DNA from 2 places in the Streptomyces sp. NPDC096105 genome. Region 1 is predicted to be linked to the other one. Evidence: riboswitches for the same ligand, from Rfam matches in the RefSeq annotation. Region 1 holds a riboswitch; the other holds the start of a gene.

Evidence for each region. A riboswitch is a leader RNA that binds a small molecule or an ion and turns the genes downstream of it on or off. The one in region 1 is predicted to bind S-adenosylmethionine.
Region 2: another riboswitch for S-adenosylmethionine. It lies ahead of ACIQ8B_RS01015 (aminotransferase class V-fold PLP-dependent enzyme); the one in region 1 lies ahead of thrC (threonine synthase).

The regions. Positions count from the first base shown of each region.
Region 1 covers NZ_JBIWGC010000004.1:122,446-129,551, reverse strand. Annotated here, with positions in the region: gene ACIQ8B_RS08450 (MoaD/ThiS family protein) at 419-694, opposite strand; gene thrC (threonine synthase) at 783-2,072, opposite strand; SAM riboswitch class I at 2,090-2,237, opposite strand; gene ACIQ8B_RS08440 (glucosyl-3-phosphoglycerate synthase) at 2,377-3,345, shown strand; gene ACIQ8B_RS08435 (trehalose-6-phosphate synthase) at 3,419-4,900, shown strand; gene otsB (trehalose-phosphatase) at 4,931-5,791, shown strand; gene ACIQ8B_RS08425 (DUF3263 domain-containing protein) at 5,906-6,142, opposite strand; gene ACIQ8B_RS08420 (ABC transporter substrate-binding protein) at 6,152-7,106, opposite strand, start outside.
Region 2 covers NZ_JBIWGC010000001.1:220,310-227,415, reverse strand. Annotated here, with positions in the region: gene ACIQ8B_RS01035 (c-type cytochrome) at 31-843, shown strand; gene ACIQ8B_RS01030 (Rieske 2Fe-2S domain-containing protein) at 840-1,898, shown strand; gene ACIQ8B_RS01025 (cytochrome bc complex cytochrome b subunit) at 1,895-3,532, shown strand; gene trpD (anthranilate phosphoribosyltransferase) at 3,681-4,745, shown strand; SAM riboswitch class IV at 4,843-4,959, shown strand; gene ACIQ8B_RS01015 (aminotransferase class V-fold PLP-dependent enzyme) at 5,133-6,554, shown strand; gene ACIQ8B_RS01010 (glycerate kinase) at 6,717-7,106, opposite strand, start outside.

The DNA of each region.
Region 1 (7,106 bases):
TATTACTGGCCCTTGCACAGATCCACACTTCGCGGACCCGGGTCAGACCTCACCCCCCAACGGTTGGGGGCGTGCGCCGGAACGCGTCGACCGCGGCTGAATGTATCTGTCCAACTGCCGTCTGCAACAGGTCAATCGGACGAGAAATCTGGACGCCATCGGTCCGGAATGTGGCCAGAATTCGCCAGAATTCAGGGCAAGTCGGGCCGGGCAAAGGAGACAAAAGCCGCGAAAGGAGCCCACACTTTGGCTACATCCAGTCGGGTCCGCGGCAGGAATTCAGGCTTCTCGATCATTGGATCGGGAGCGCGTTCCCCAACTCTACCGCGCTCAACCTCATGGAATTGCCCCCTCCGCATCTCTCACGGAGGGGGCAATGCCGTAAACGCTCGGTCACTGTCATTGCCGAAGGTAATGATCAGCCTCCGGCGACCGCCGGGATGATCGAGACGCCGGCGCCGTCCGGGGTGGCCGTCTCCAGCCCCTGCTCGAAGCGCACGTCGTCGTCGTTGACGTAGACGTTGACGAACCGGCGCAGCTTGCCCTGGTCGTCCAGGACGCGGGCGGCGATGCCGGTGTGGTTCTTCTCCAGGTCCTGGATGACCTCGCCGAGGGTGGCGCCCTCGGCGGGGACCTCGGCCTTGCCGCCGGTGTAGGTGCGCAGAATGGTGGGGATGCGGACGGTGACGCTCACGTGGGGAACCTCCGGTCGGATGACGTGCCAGGGGCGCGGGGGACGGCGTGATCGCCCCCGGCCCGCGGATGGAAAGCTGGAGCGGCTCCTAGACGAGCCCGGCCTCACGGAACGACTCCAGGCTGGGACGGATCGTCGCGGTCAGCCCGGTCCCGGCCACCGCGTCCAGCGTCTTCAGGCCGTCCCCGGTGTTCAGCACGACCGTCGTGAGGGACGGATCGAGCACCCCGTCCTCGATCAGCTTCTTCGTCACGCCGACCGTGACGCCGCCCGCGGTCTCCGCGAAGATCCCCTCGGTGCGCGCCAGCAGCTTGATCGCGTCGACGACCTGCTCGTCGGTGACGTCCTCCACCGCGCCGCCGGTGCGCCGGGCGATGTCGAGCACGTAGGGGCCGTCCGCCGGGTTGCCGATGGCCAGCGACTTGGCGATGGTGTCCGGCTTCTGCGGGCGGACCACGTCGTGGCCGGCCTTGAACGCGGTGGACACCGGCGAGCAGCCCGCGGCCTGCGCGCCGAAGATCTTGTACGGCCGGTCCTCGACGAGGCCCAGCCTGATCAGCTCCTGCAGCCCCTTGTCGATCTTCGTGAGCTGCGAGCCGGAGGCGATGGGGACCACGATCTGGTCCGGGAGCCGCCAGCCGAGCTGCTCGCAGATCTCGTACGCGAGGGTCTTGGAGCCCTCCGCGTAGTACGGCCGCAGGTTGACGTTGACGAAGCCCCAGCCCTCGCCGGCCGGGTCGCCGATCAGCTCGGAGCAGAAACGGTTCACGTCGTCGTAGTTGCCCTCGATGCCGACGAGCTTGCCGCCGTAGACGGCGGCCATGACGACCTTGCCCTGCTCCAGGTCGTGCGGGATGAACACGCAGGAGCGGAAGTCGGCCCGGGCGGCGGCGGCGCCGACCGCGCCGGCCAGGTTGCCGGTGGAGGAGCAGGACAGCGTGGTGAAGCCGAACGCGCGCGCGGCCTCCAGGGCCTGGGCGACGACCCGGTCCTTGAAGGAGTGCGTGGGGTTGCCGGAGTCGTCCTTGACGTGGAGACCGCCGGTGACGCCCAGCTCGCGGGCGAGGTTGTCGGCCCGGACGAGCTTGGTCCAGCCCGGGTTCAGGTTGGGCTTGTCCGCCACGTCCGCGGGGACGGGCAGCAGCGGGGCGTAGCGCCAGATGTTCGCGGGGCCCGCCTCGATGCGCTTGCGGAGCTCCTCGGTGGCGTAGCCGGAGAAGTCGTAGGCGATCTCCAGCGGGCCGAAACACTCCTCGCAGGCGAAGACCGGGCCGAGGGGGACGCGGTGGCCGCACTCGCGGCAGGACAGCGCGGCGGCGGGACCCAGGTCGACGGAGTCCGCGGAGTCGGTGGTGCTTGCAACAGTCTGCACAGCCATGGAGGCGAGGCCCTTTCTCCTCATCTTCCTCACGACGCATCTCGCCGTGAGACGGATTTGGCACCTTCCCTAGCCGGGAGCCTCGCCACGTCCGCGTGACAGGAACCGACTGGAGGGTTGCCGGGGCTTCATCGGGCCGTATCCCTCTGCCCCTCTGGATGAGCGGTGTTCAGTTGTGCGCACCGACACCCCCCGGGATGCGGGGTCCGTCAGCGCTGTTCAAGACTGTAACCGAAGGCCCGGACGGCGCAGAGAGCCGTCCGAACCCCGAGATGGATCACCAGCCAGTGAGGAGTCCGCCGTGCTGGAAGAAGAAGTCGAGCGCTGGCTGTCGGAGCGCTCCTGGTCGGTGTCGGACCGTCCCCTGCACCGGATCCTGGCGGCGAAACGGGCGACGGGACAGACGGTGAGCGTGGTGCTGCCCGCGCTCAACGAGGAGGCCACGGTCGGTGACATCGTCTCCGTCATCCGGCACGACCTGGTGCTCCAGGTGCCGCTGGTCGACGAGGTCGTGGTGATCGACTCCGGCTCCACCGACCGCACCTCCGAGGTGGCCGCGGCGGCCGGCGCGACCGTGGTCCACCGGGACGCGATCCTGCCCCGCATACCGGCCGTGCCCGGCAAGGGCGAGGTGCTGTGGCGGTCGCTGCTGGTGGCCCGCGGCGACATCGTGTGCTTCGTCGACGCCGACCTGAGGGACTTCTCCTCCGACTTCGTCACCGGCATCGTCGGCCCGCTGCTCACCGACCCCGGCCTGCACCTCGTCAAGGCCATGTACGACCGCCCCCTGACCCTGGCCGGCGGGAACACCGCCGGCGCGGGGGCCGGGCAGGGCGGCCGGGTCACGGAGCTGATGGCGCGCCCGCTGCTCAACATGCACTGGCCGCAGCTCGCCGGGTTCGTCCAGCCGCTGGGCGGCGAGTACGCGGCCCGCCGCGGCCTGCTCGAACAGCTCCCGTTCCCCGTCGGCTACGGCGTCGAGCTGGGCATGCTGGTCGACGCCCTGCACCTGGTGGGCCTGGACGCGCTGGCCCAGGTGGACGTGGGGGTGCGCAAGCACCGGCACCAGGACGGGCAGGCGCTCGGCCGGATGGCCGCCGCGATCTACCGCACCGCGCAGCTGCGGCTGGCCCGCGCGCATCTGCTGCGGCCGTCGCTGACCCAGTTCGAGCGCAGCGGGGACGTCTTCGAGCCCCGCACGTACGCGGTGGACACCGAGGAGCGGCCGCCGATGCGGGAGATCGCGGAGTACCAGGCGCGGCGGGTGGCCTGACCCCCGCCCGTCACCGGCCGGTGTGACGCACCGGCACGTTTGAGGCCCGGGGGGCCGGGCTAGGTTGTGGCGTATGGCTTCAAGCTTCGGTGCAGCTCAGGTACTGGTCGCCTCCAACCGGGGGCCGGTGTCGTACGCGGTGGCGGACGACGGTTCGCTGCGGAGCAAGCGGGGCGGCGGCGGACTGGTGTCCGGTCTGTCGGCCATCGGCCCCGAGTCGGGCGCGCTGTGGGTGTGCTCGGCGCTCTCCGACGGCGACCGCGAGGCCGTGCGGCGCGGAATCGTCGGGGCGGGGCCGGAGGCTCCTCCGCAGAGGGGCGGTGGCGGGCGACGGGCGGGGGAGGACGGCGTGCGGATGCTGGACATCCCGGCGGACGTGCACGCGGACGCGTACAACGGCATCGCGAACTCGGTGCTGTGGTTCGTGCACCACATGCTGTACCAGACCCCGCTGGAGCCGGTCTTCGACGCGGAGTTCCGCCGCCGGTGGGCCTCCTACGAGAGCTACAACCGCGCGTTCGCCGAGGCGCTGGCCGAGGAGGCGGCCGAGGGCGCGGCGGTCATGGTGCAGGACTACCACCTGACCCTGGTCCCGGGGATGCTCCGCGAGCTGCGCCCCGACCTGCGCATCGGGCACTTCTCGCACACGCCGTGGGCGCCGCCGGAGTACTTCCGGATGCTGCCGGACGACATCGCGGAGCAGGTGCTGCGCGGGATGCTCGGCGCCGACCGGCTCGGCTTCCTCACCCGCCGCTGGGCGGACGCCTTCACCGCGTGCTGCGAGCGCTTCGTCGGCGGGCTGGGCGACACCCGCGTCGGGGTGCACGGCCTGGGCGCCGACGCGGACTTCCTGCGCGCCCGCTCGCACGAGGCGGACGTCGACGAGCGGATGGCCGCGCTGCGCGAGGAGATCGGCGAGGGGCGCCGGACCATCGTCCGGGTCGACCGCACCGAACTGTCCAAGAACATCGTCCGCGGCCTGCTGGCCTACCGGCAGCTGCTGGACGACCGCCCCGAGTGGCGTGAGCGCGTGGTGCACGTCGCCTTCGCCTACCCGTCCCGGCAGGATCTCGCCGTCTACCGCGACTACACGGCCGAGGTGCGGCGGCTCGCCGAGGAGATCAACGCGCAGTACGGCACGCCGGGCTGGCGTCCGGTCGTGCTGCACGTCAAGGACGACTTCGCGCGCTCGCTGGCCGCGTACCGGCTGGCCGACGTGGCCCTGGTCAACCCCATCCGCGACGGCATGAACCTGGTCGCCAAGGAGGTGCCGGTGGTCTCCGACGCGGGCTGCGCGCTGGTGCTGTCCCGGGAGGCCGGCGCCCACGAGGAGCTGGGCGAGGACGCGATCACCGTCAACCCGTACGACGTCGTGCAGACCGCCCAGGCACTGCACGAGGCGCTGTCGATGCGCCCGGAGGACCGCACGGAACGCAGCAAGCGACTGGCCGCGGCGGCCACGGCGCTGCCCCCGGCGCGCTGGTTCCTGGACCAGCTGGAGGCGCTGCGCGGCGCTACCGGCCACCGGCCGGAACGGCCCGCCGGACAGGCGTGACACCGGGCGGGCGTGGATAGGTTGGGGCGTATGGCCAGTCATACGGATTCCACGGACCCCGGCGCCCTGCCGACGCCCGCCACGCAGGCCGGGCGGGACGGACTGGACGCGCTCCTGGCCCGTCCGGGCAAGGCGCTGATCGGGCTCGACTTCGACGGCACGCTCGCGCCGATCGTGCCCGACCCGGAGCAGGCCCGCGCGCACCCGGACGCGGTGCCCGCGCTCGCCGCGCTCGCCCCGAAGGTGGCCGCGGTGGCCGTCGTCACCGGGCGGCCGCCGGGCGTCGCGGTCCGCCACGGCGGTTTCGCGGGCGTGCCCGGGCTGGAGCACCTGGTGGTGCTCGGTCACTACGGCGCCGAGCGCTGGGACGCGGTCACGGGCTCCGTCACCGCGCCCGCCCCGCATCCCGGCGTCGCCGCCGTCCGCGCGGAGCTGCCGGGACTGCTGGACCGGGTGGGCGCGTGGCGGGGCACGTGGATCGAGGAGAAGGGGCGGGCGGTGGCCGTCCACACCCGCAGGGCGTCCGACCCGCAGGCCGCCTTCGAGGCGTTGCGCGAGCCGCTGACCGGCCTCGCGACCCGGCACGGTCTGGTCGTCGAACCGGGCCGCATGGTCCTCGAGCTGCGCCCGCCGGGGATGGACAAGGGGGTCGCGCTGCTGGAGTACGCGCGGGAGATCGGCGCGGAGGCGGTGCTGTACGCCGGGGACGACCTGGGCGACCTGGCCGCCTTCACCGCCGTCGACAAGCTCCGTGCCTCCGGCACGCCGGGGCTGCTGGTGTGCAGCGGCAGCGAGGAGGTCACGGAGCTCCGCGAACGGGCCGACCTGGTGGTCGACGGCCCGGCGGGGGTGGTGGGGCTGCTGCGGGCGCTGGCGGAGCGGCTCGCCTGACGCGGGTTTCGCTCCTCACACGCCGGAGGGGCTGCTTCCAGCCCCTCCGGCGTGTGAGGACGAGGCCCGTCAGGGCCGGCGGGAGGCGTCCGGGGGCACGGCCCCCAGGGACGGTCACCGCTCCGCGCGCCGCGCCTCCCGCACCCGCCGCAGGCGGTTGACGGTGACCGGGTCGTGGGCCAGCGCCCGCGGATCATCGAGCAGCGCGTTCAGCAGCTGGTAGTACCGCACCGGCGCCAGCCCCAGCTCCTCCCGGATCACCCGCTCCTTCGCCCCGGGCGACACCGCCCCCCGGCGCTCCAGCGCGAGCACGTCCCGCTCGAGGCGCCCCAGCCCCTCACCTTCACCCATGCCGGCAGGCTACCCCGCGCTGTCCGCGCGCACGGCCGTCGCCTGGAGCTCGCCCAGCACGCCCGCGGGGCTCCCGTCCGGCTCCACGGCCTCGCCGATCTTCTGCTTGACCGCCGCGCTCACCGCCGCCCACGACGTCTTCCCCACCGGGTACAGCTCCGAGAGCGGCAACTGGTCCAGGAACGGCTTGATTTCCTTGTCCTGCCCCGACGCCGCCATCGCCTGCGACGCGGAGCCGGTGACCGGCAGCAGGCCGTACTCGCGCGAGAAGTCCAGCACGTTCTTCTCGCTGTAGACGAAGTCGAGGAAGTCCCCGATCTGGTCACGGTGCCCGTTCTTCTCGAACGCCGTCATCCAGTCGGTCACGCCGAGCGCGGACGGGCTCTCGCCGTCGGCGCCGGGGATCGGCACCATGCCGTACTTCACGCCCTTCTTCCGCGCCATCTCCATCAGCGAGGGATGCCCGTTGAGCATGCCGACCTCGCCGGCGGCGAACGCCTCGAACGCCTCGGCGCGGTCGAGCTCGCCGGGCGCGACGGGTCCGGTGAGCCCCTTGCCGACCAGTTCGTCCCGCAGCCAGGTGAAGGTCGCGACGTTCTCCGTCGCGTCGATGCGGTAGCTGCCGCCGATGTCGGTGTAGCCGCCGTCGCCGCTCAGCAGCCACTGCATGGTCTCGGCCTGCGCCTCCTCCGGGCCGAGCGGCAGCGCGTACGGGAACTTCACCCCGCGCGCCTTGAGCGCCTCGGCGCACTCGGCCAGCTCGTCCCAGGTCTCCGGCGGGGTGAGCCCGGCCTCGGCGAACAGCGCCTTGTTGTAGAACAGCAGCCGCGTGGACGCCGCGAACGGCATGCCGTACTGCACGCTGCCGACCTCGCCCGCGGTGGAGAGCTGCGAGAGGAAGTCCGCCTGGACGGGGATGGAGAGCAGGTCGCCGACCCGGTGGAGCAGGCCCTGGGAGGCGTAG
Region 2 (7,106 bases), on a different contig from region 1:
ACGCAGAAGATCCTGACACCGGGGTAATCCGTGAAAAAGCTCTCCGCACGACGACGCCATCCGCTGGCGGCGCTCGTCGTCCTACTCCTCGCGCTGGCATGCACCGGGGGGCTGTACGCCGTGTTCGCACCCGCGGACAAGGCGCAGGCCGACGAAACCGCCCAGTCCCTCACCATCGAGGAGGGCAAGAAGCTTTACACCGTCGGCTGCGCGAGCTGCCACGGCACCGGCGGTCAGGGCACCACCGACGGCCCGAGCCTGGTGGGCGTGGGCGCCGCGGCGGTCGACTTCCAGGTGGCCACCGGCCGTATGCCTGCCTCGACCTCCCAGACCGCGCAGGTCCCGCGCAAGAGGAACATCTACACCCAGGCCGAGATCGACCAGCTGGCGGCGTACATCGCCTCCCTGGGCTCCGGCCCGGCCATCCCGACCGAGGAGCAGTACGGCCCCGAGGGCGCCGACGCCGCCGAGGGCGGGCAGCTGTTCCGCAACAACTGCGCGCAGTGCCACAACTTCACCGGCAAGGGCGGTGCGCTCACGCACGGCAAGTACGCCCCCAGCCTGGAGGGCGTCGACCCCAAGCACATCTACGAGGCCATGCTGACCGGCCCGCAGAGCATGCCCTCCTTCCCCGACAGCGTGCTGTCGGAGCAGAACAAGAAGGACATCATCGCGTACCTCGACGAGGTCAACAGCGATGACACCGAGAGCTACGGCGGGCTGGCGCTGGGCGGTCTCGGTCCCGTCGTCGAGGGTCTGTTCGCGTGGATCTTCGGACTCGGGGCGCTGATCGCGGTCGCCGTCTGGGTCGCCGCTCGGACCGCAAAGGCCAAGAAGTCATGAGTAGCCAAGACATTCCCGAAGAGAACCTGCCCGCAGCGCAGGACACCGGCCCCGGCCGGGTGAAGCTCGCGGACGAGCAGAACCCGTTCGCCGACCCGGGCCTGCCGCCGCACGAGCCGCGGATCCAGGACATCGACGAGCGGGCCGCCAAGCGGTCCGAGCGCACGGTCGCCCTGCTGTTCACGGTGTCGATGCTGGCCACCATCGGCTTCATCGTCTCGTACGTGGCCATCCCGATCGACAAGACGATCTACATCTGGACGCTCGGTCACATCAGCGCGATGAACTTCGCGCTGGGCATGACGCTCGGCACCGCCCTGTTCTGCATCGGCGCCGGCGCGGTCCACTGGGCCCGCACGCTGATGTCGGACCACGAGCTCGCCGACGAGCGTCACCCGGTCGAGGCGGCCCCCGAGGTCCGCGCGAAGGTCATGGACGACTTCCGCCAGGGCGCCAAGGAGTCGGCGCTCGGCCGCCGGAAGCTGATCCGCAACACCATGTTCGGCGCGCTGGCCCTGTTCCCGCTCTCCGGCGTGATGCTGCTGCGCGACCTCGGGCCGCTGCCCGGGACGAAGCTGCGCCACACCCTGTGGTCCAAGGGCAAGCTGCTCGTCAACGTGAACACCAACGAGCCGATGCGCCCGTCGGACCTGATCGTGGGTTCGCTGGCCTTCGCCAAGCCCGAGGGCCTGGACGAGCACGACCACGGTTTCCAGAACGAGATCGCCAAGGCCGCCCTGATGCTGGTCCGGATCGAGCCGGAGGACATCAAGGACAAGCGCACGCTCGAGTGGTCGCACGAGGGCATCCTCGCGTACTCGAAGATCTGCACCCACGTCGGTTGCCCGGTCTCCCTGTACGAGCAGCAGACGCACCACGCCCTGTGCCCCTGCCACCAGTCCACCTTCGACCTTGCCGACGGCGCCAAGGTGATCTTCGGTCCTGCCGGCCACCCGCTGCCGCAGCTGCGCATCGGCGTGAACGACGAGGGTTACCTCGAAGCGCTCGGCGACTTCGAAGAGCCCGTCGGCCCTGCTTTCTGGGAGCGCGGATGAGTACTACGACCAGCACCGAGTCCCGCTCGCGCGGGAAGGCACCGGCCGGTGAGCGGGTCGCCGACTGGGCCGACGGCCGGCTGGGGATCTACTCCCTGGCCAAGGCCAACATGCGCAAGATCTTCCCCGACCACTGGTCGTTCATGCTGGGTGAGATCTGCCTGTACAGCTTCATCATCATCATCCTCACGGGTGTGTACCTGACGCTGTTCTTCCACCCGGCGATGAACGAGGTGGAGTACCACGGCAGTTACGTCCCGCTGCAGGGCCAGCTGATGAGTGAGGCCTACAAGTCGACGCTGGACATCAGCTTCGACGTCCGTGGCGGCCTGCTCATCCGGCAGATCCACCACTGGGCCGCGCTGATCTTCGTGGCCGGCATGTTCGTGCACATGATGCGCGTGTTCTTCACCGGCGCGTTCCGCAAGCCGCGTGAGATCAACTGGCTGTTCGGCTTCCTGCTGCTCGTCCTCGGCATGTTCACCGGTTTCACCGGCTACTCGCTCCCGGACGACCTGCTCTCGGGCACCGGTATGCGCTTCATGCAGGGCGCGGTCCTGTCCGTGCCGGTCGTCGGCACGTACCTCGCGTTCTTCCTCTTCGGCGGCGAGTTCCCCGGCGACGACTTCGTCGCCCGGTTCTTCTCGATCCACGTCCTGCTGCTGCCGGGCATCATGCTCGGCCTCGTGGTGGCGCACCTGATCCTGGTCTTCTACCACAAGCACACGCAGTTCGCGGGCCCCGGAAAGACCAACAAGAACGTCGTCGGCATGCCGCTGCTGCCGGTGTACATGGCCAAGGCCGGAGGCTTCTTCTTCCTGGTCTTCGGTGTGATCGCCGCGATCGCCGCGATCGCCACGGTCAACCCGATCTGGTCCATCGGCCCCTACCGGCCGGACATGGTCTCCACCGGCGCCCAGCCGGACTGGTACATGGGCTTCTCCGAGGGCCTGGTCCGCATCATGCCGGGCTGGGAGATCAACTTCTGGGGTCACACGCTCGCCCTGGGCGTGTTCATCCCGCTGATGGTCTTCCCGCTGGTCCTGGCGGCCATCGCGGTGTACCCGTTCATCGAGTCCTGGGTCACCGGCGACAAGCGCGAGCACCACATCCTGGACCGCCCGCGCAACGCCCCGACCCGCACCGCGTTCGGTGTCGCCTGGATGACGCTGTACTTCGTCCTCCTCGTCGGCGGCGGCAACGACATCTGGGCCACGCACTTCCACCTGTCGATCAACGCCATCACCTGGTTCGTCCGGATCGCGTTCTTCGTCGCCCCGGTCGTGGCGTTCATCGTCACCAAGCGGATCTGCCTCGGCCTGCAGCGCCGGGACAAGGAGAAGGTGCTGCACGGCCGCGAGTCGGGCATCATCAAGCGCCTGCCGCACGGTGAGTTCATCGAGGTCCACGAGCCGCTCAGCCAGGAGCAGCTCTACACCCTCACCGCGCACGAGCAGCCCAAGCCGCTCGAGATCGGCCCCGAGGTCGACGAGAACGGTGTCCGCCGCAAGGTGAAGGCCACCGAGAAGCTGCGCGCGAAGCTCAGCAAGGGCTTCTACGGCGAGGAGTCGCAGGTTCCGAAGCCGACCGTCGAGGAGTACAAGGAGATCACGAGCGGCCACGGCCACCACTGATCCCCCGAGCTCCACACGTCGCCACACGACAGCGAAGGGCCCCCGTCCGTTCTGCGGACGGGGGCCCTTCGCCGTGCCCGGAGCTGGATAGGGTGGGTGCGGGACCCGTCCGGTCCCCAGGCACCCGCTACGACCGTCAGGAGCGACCATGAGCGCTGTGACCCCCGCTGGAGGCGACAACGCGGCGGGCCGCTCCTGGCCCGCCCTGCTGAACGGACTGCTGGACGGCCGCGACCTGTCCGCCGACGACACCGCCTGGGCGATGGACCTGATCATGCGGGGCGAGGCGACCGACGCGCAGATCGCCGGCTTCGCGGTGTCGCTGCGGGCCAAGGGCGAGACCGTCGAGGAGATCACCGGCTGCGTCCGGGCGCTCTACGACCACGCCAACGTCATCGAGGTGCCGGGCGCCACCGTCGACATCGTCGGCACCGGCGGCGACGGCGCCAGGACGGTGAACATCTCCACCATGTCCTCGATCGTCGTCGCCGGCACCGGGGCCAAGGTCGTCAAGCACGGCAACCGCGCCGCGTCCTCCGCCTCCGGCGCCTCCGACGTCCTGGAGAAGCTGGGCGTCAACCTCGACCTGACCCCGCGCCGGGTCGCCGAGGTCGCCGAGGAGGCCGGCATCACCTTCTGCTTCGCGGTGAAGTTCCACCCGGCGCTGCGCCACGTGGCCGCCGCGCGCGGCCAGCTCGGCATCCGCACGGTGTTCAACTTCCTCGGCCCGCTCGCCAACCCGGCGAAGGTCAAGGCCCAGGCGGTCGGCGTCGCCGACGCGCGCATGGCGCCCATCATGGCCGGGGTGTTCGCCGGACGCGGCCACTCCTCCCTGGTGTTCCGCGGCGACGACGGCCTGGACGAGCTGACCACCACCGGCACCTCCCGGGTGTGGGTGGTGCGCGACGGCGAGGTCACCGAGGAGACGTTCGACCCGCGGGACGCCGGCATCGAGCTGGTCCCGGTGGAGGCGCTGCGCGGCGCCGACGCCTCCTACAACGCCGAGGTCGCCCGCCGGCTGCTGGACGGCGAGCGCGGTCCGGTCCGCGACGCGGTGCTGCTGAACTCCGCGGCGGCGCTGGTGGCCCTGGAGCCCGGCAGCGGCACGCTCACCGAGCAGATCCGCGCCGGGATGGCGAAGGCGGCCGAGTCGATCGACTCCGGCGCCGCCAAGCGGGTCCTCGAGCGCTGGGTCGCCGTCACCCACGCGTAGGCCGCGGCGCGGACCGACGCGCGGGCCCCGTGACGGCCGTCCCGCGATCCGGATGCGGGTTGCGGGACGCCGGTCACCTCACGTACGTTCCCTCTCAGGTCATGAGTGACAGCCATCAGGCCCCGGCCGGCTGTCCGGCAACCCTCCGTCCGTGGCGGGGTGCCCCGGGTGAAGACCGGGCCGTGAGCAGCAGGGCTCACGGCAAGCGCGGACCCCTCGCACACCAGGGGTCCTGGTCGTCGAGGAGTCTTCCGTGAGCAAGCGAATGCGCTAGGGCGTCGAGCCCCGCCTCCGCACACCCTCTTTCCCTCTTCTCCTTCGCGCTGGAGCGCCGCCGTCGTGCCGTCCGCTCGCGCGGGGACCCGCCTGCCCTCCGGGAGTTCCGTCATGCCCGCTGCCCCCACCGTCGCCGCCGAGCCGTCCGTCCGCTCCCCGCTGCCCGTCCTCGGCCGGGACGTCGCCGTCCCCCTGGTCACCGGCGGCGAGGCCGTCTACGCCGCGCTCGACTACGCCGCCAGCGCCCCCGCCCTCCAGCGCGTCTGGGACGACGTGGCCGCCTACGCCCCCTACTACGGCAGCGTCCACCGCGGCGCCGGCTACCTCTCCCAGCTCTCCACCGACCTGTTCGAGAACGCCCGCCGGACCGTCGCCGAGTTCCTCGGCTGCCGCATCGAGGACAGCCCGGGCGAAGCCCGGTCCGGCAAGGGCGGTGGCGGGCGACGGGAGGGGGACCAGGTGGTGTTCACCCGTTCCACCACCGACTCCCTCAATCTGCTCGCCGCCGCCCTGCCCGAGGACTGCGAGGTCTTCGTCTTCGAGACCGAGCACCACGCGGCGCTGCTGCCGTGGCGGCGGGCGGCCCGGGTGACCGTCCTCGACGCGCCCGGCACCCCCGCGCAGGCCGTCGAGACGCTGGAGCGCGCCCTCGCCGGCCGCGACCCCCACGGCCCGGCCCTGGTCTGCGTCACCGGCGCCTCCAACGTCACCGGCGAGCTGTGGCCGGTCCGCGAACTCGCCGCCGCCGCGCACGCGCACGGCGCACGCATCGTGCTGGACGCCGCCCAGCTCGCCCCGCACCGCGCGGTGTCCGTGCGGGACCTCGACGTCGACTGGGTCGCCTTCTCCGGACACAAGCTGTACGCGCCCTTCGGCGCCGGGGTGCTGGCCGGCCGCGCCGACTGGCTCCGCGAGGCCGAGCCCTACCTCGCCGGCGGCGGCGCCAGCCGCAAGGTCACGCGGCGCGCGGACGGGACGGTGCACGTGGAGTGGCACGAGACCGCCGCCCGCCACGAGGCCGGCTCGCCCAACGTCATCGGCGCCCACGCCATCGCCTCCGCCTGCAAGGCGCTCACCGAGGCGGGGTTCGACGCGCTCGCCGCGCGGGAGGAGGCGCTGGTCCGCACGGTGCGGGAGGGGCTGGCGGACGTGCCTCAGGTGCGGTTCCTGTCCTTGTTCGGCGACGACGCGCCCCGGGTGGGGGTGCTGTCCTTCGTGGTCGCCGGCTGGAACAGCTCCCACTTCGCAGCGGCGCTCTCCGCCGAGTACGGCATCGGGGTGCGGGACGGCCTGTTCTGCGCGCACCCGCTGGTACGGCGGCTGCTGGGCGGCGACACGGGCGGTGCGGGGGAGTGCGGGGCGCCGGAGGCGGGGGCGTTGAACGCGATCCGCGTGAGCTTCGGCGCCGGCACGCCGGAGGAGCATGTCGAGCGGTTCGTGCGGGCGGTGCGGGAGCTCGTGCGGGACGGGGCGCGGTGGAAGTACCGGACGGTGGACGGGCGGTGCGTGCCGGACACGTCGGGGCGGGCGTAGGAGGGAGCCGCCCCCGCCGCCCCTTCCCGTCCTTGGGGCTGCGCCCCCGGACCCCCTCGTCCTCGAACGCCGGACGGGCTGGAATCAGTCCCTCCGGCGCTCGAGGAGCGGGGTCCGGGACGGAGCCCCGGGGTGGGACGGGACAGGGCGGCGGGGGGCGAATCACCCCTGAGGGGACGGGAGCCGGGCTCCCAGCACGATCATCCGCAGCGCCCGCTCCGTCGCGTCCGTCAGCAGTTCCGCGCCCCGGACCAGCGCCTCCGCCAGCTCCATGGGCCCCGGCAGGATGCCGTGACACGCATCCACCCCCGGCACCTCCCCCGCCCCGTCCCCCAACGTCCCCGCGAGCGCCAGCACCGGCCGCCCCGCCAGCTTGGCCCGCCGGGCCACCTCCCCGGGGACCTTGCCGCGAGGCGTCTGGCGGTCCAGCGCCCCCTCCGCGGTGACCACCAGGTCGGCCCGCGCGAGGCGTTCGTCCAGACCGAGATGGTCCAGCAGGACGGGAAACCGCGGCACCAGCGCCGCGCCCAGCGAGGCCAGCCCCGCCCCCAG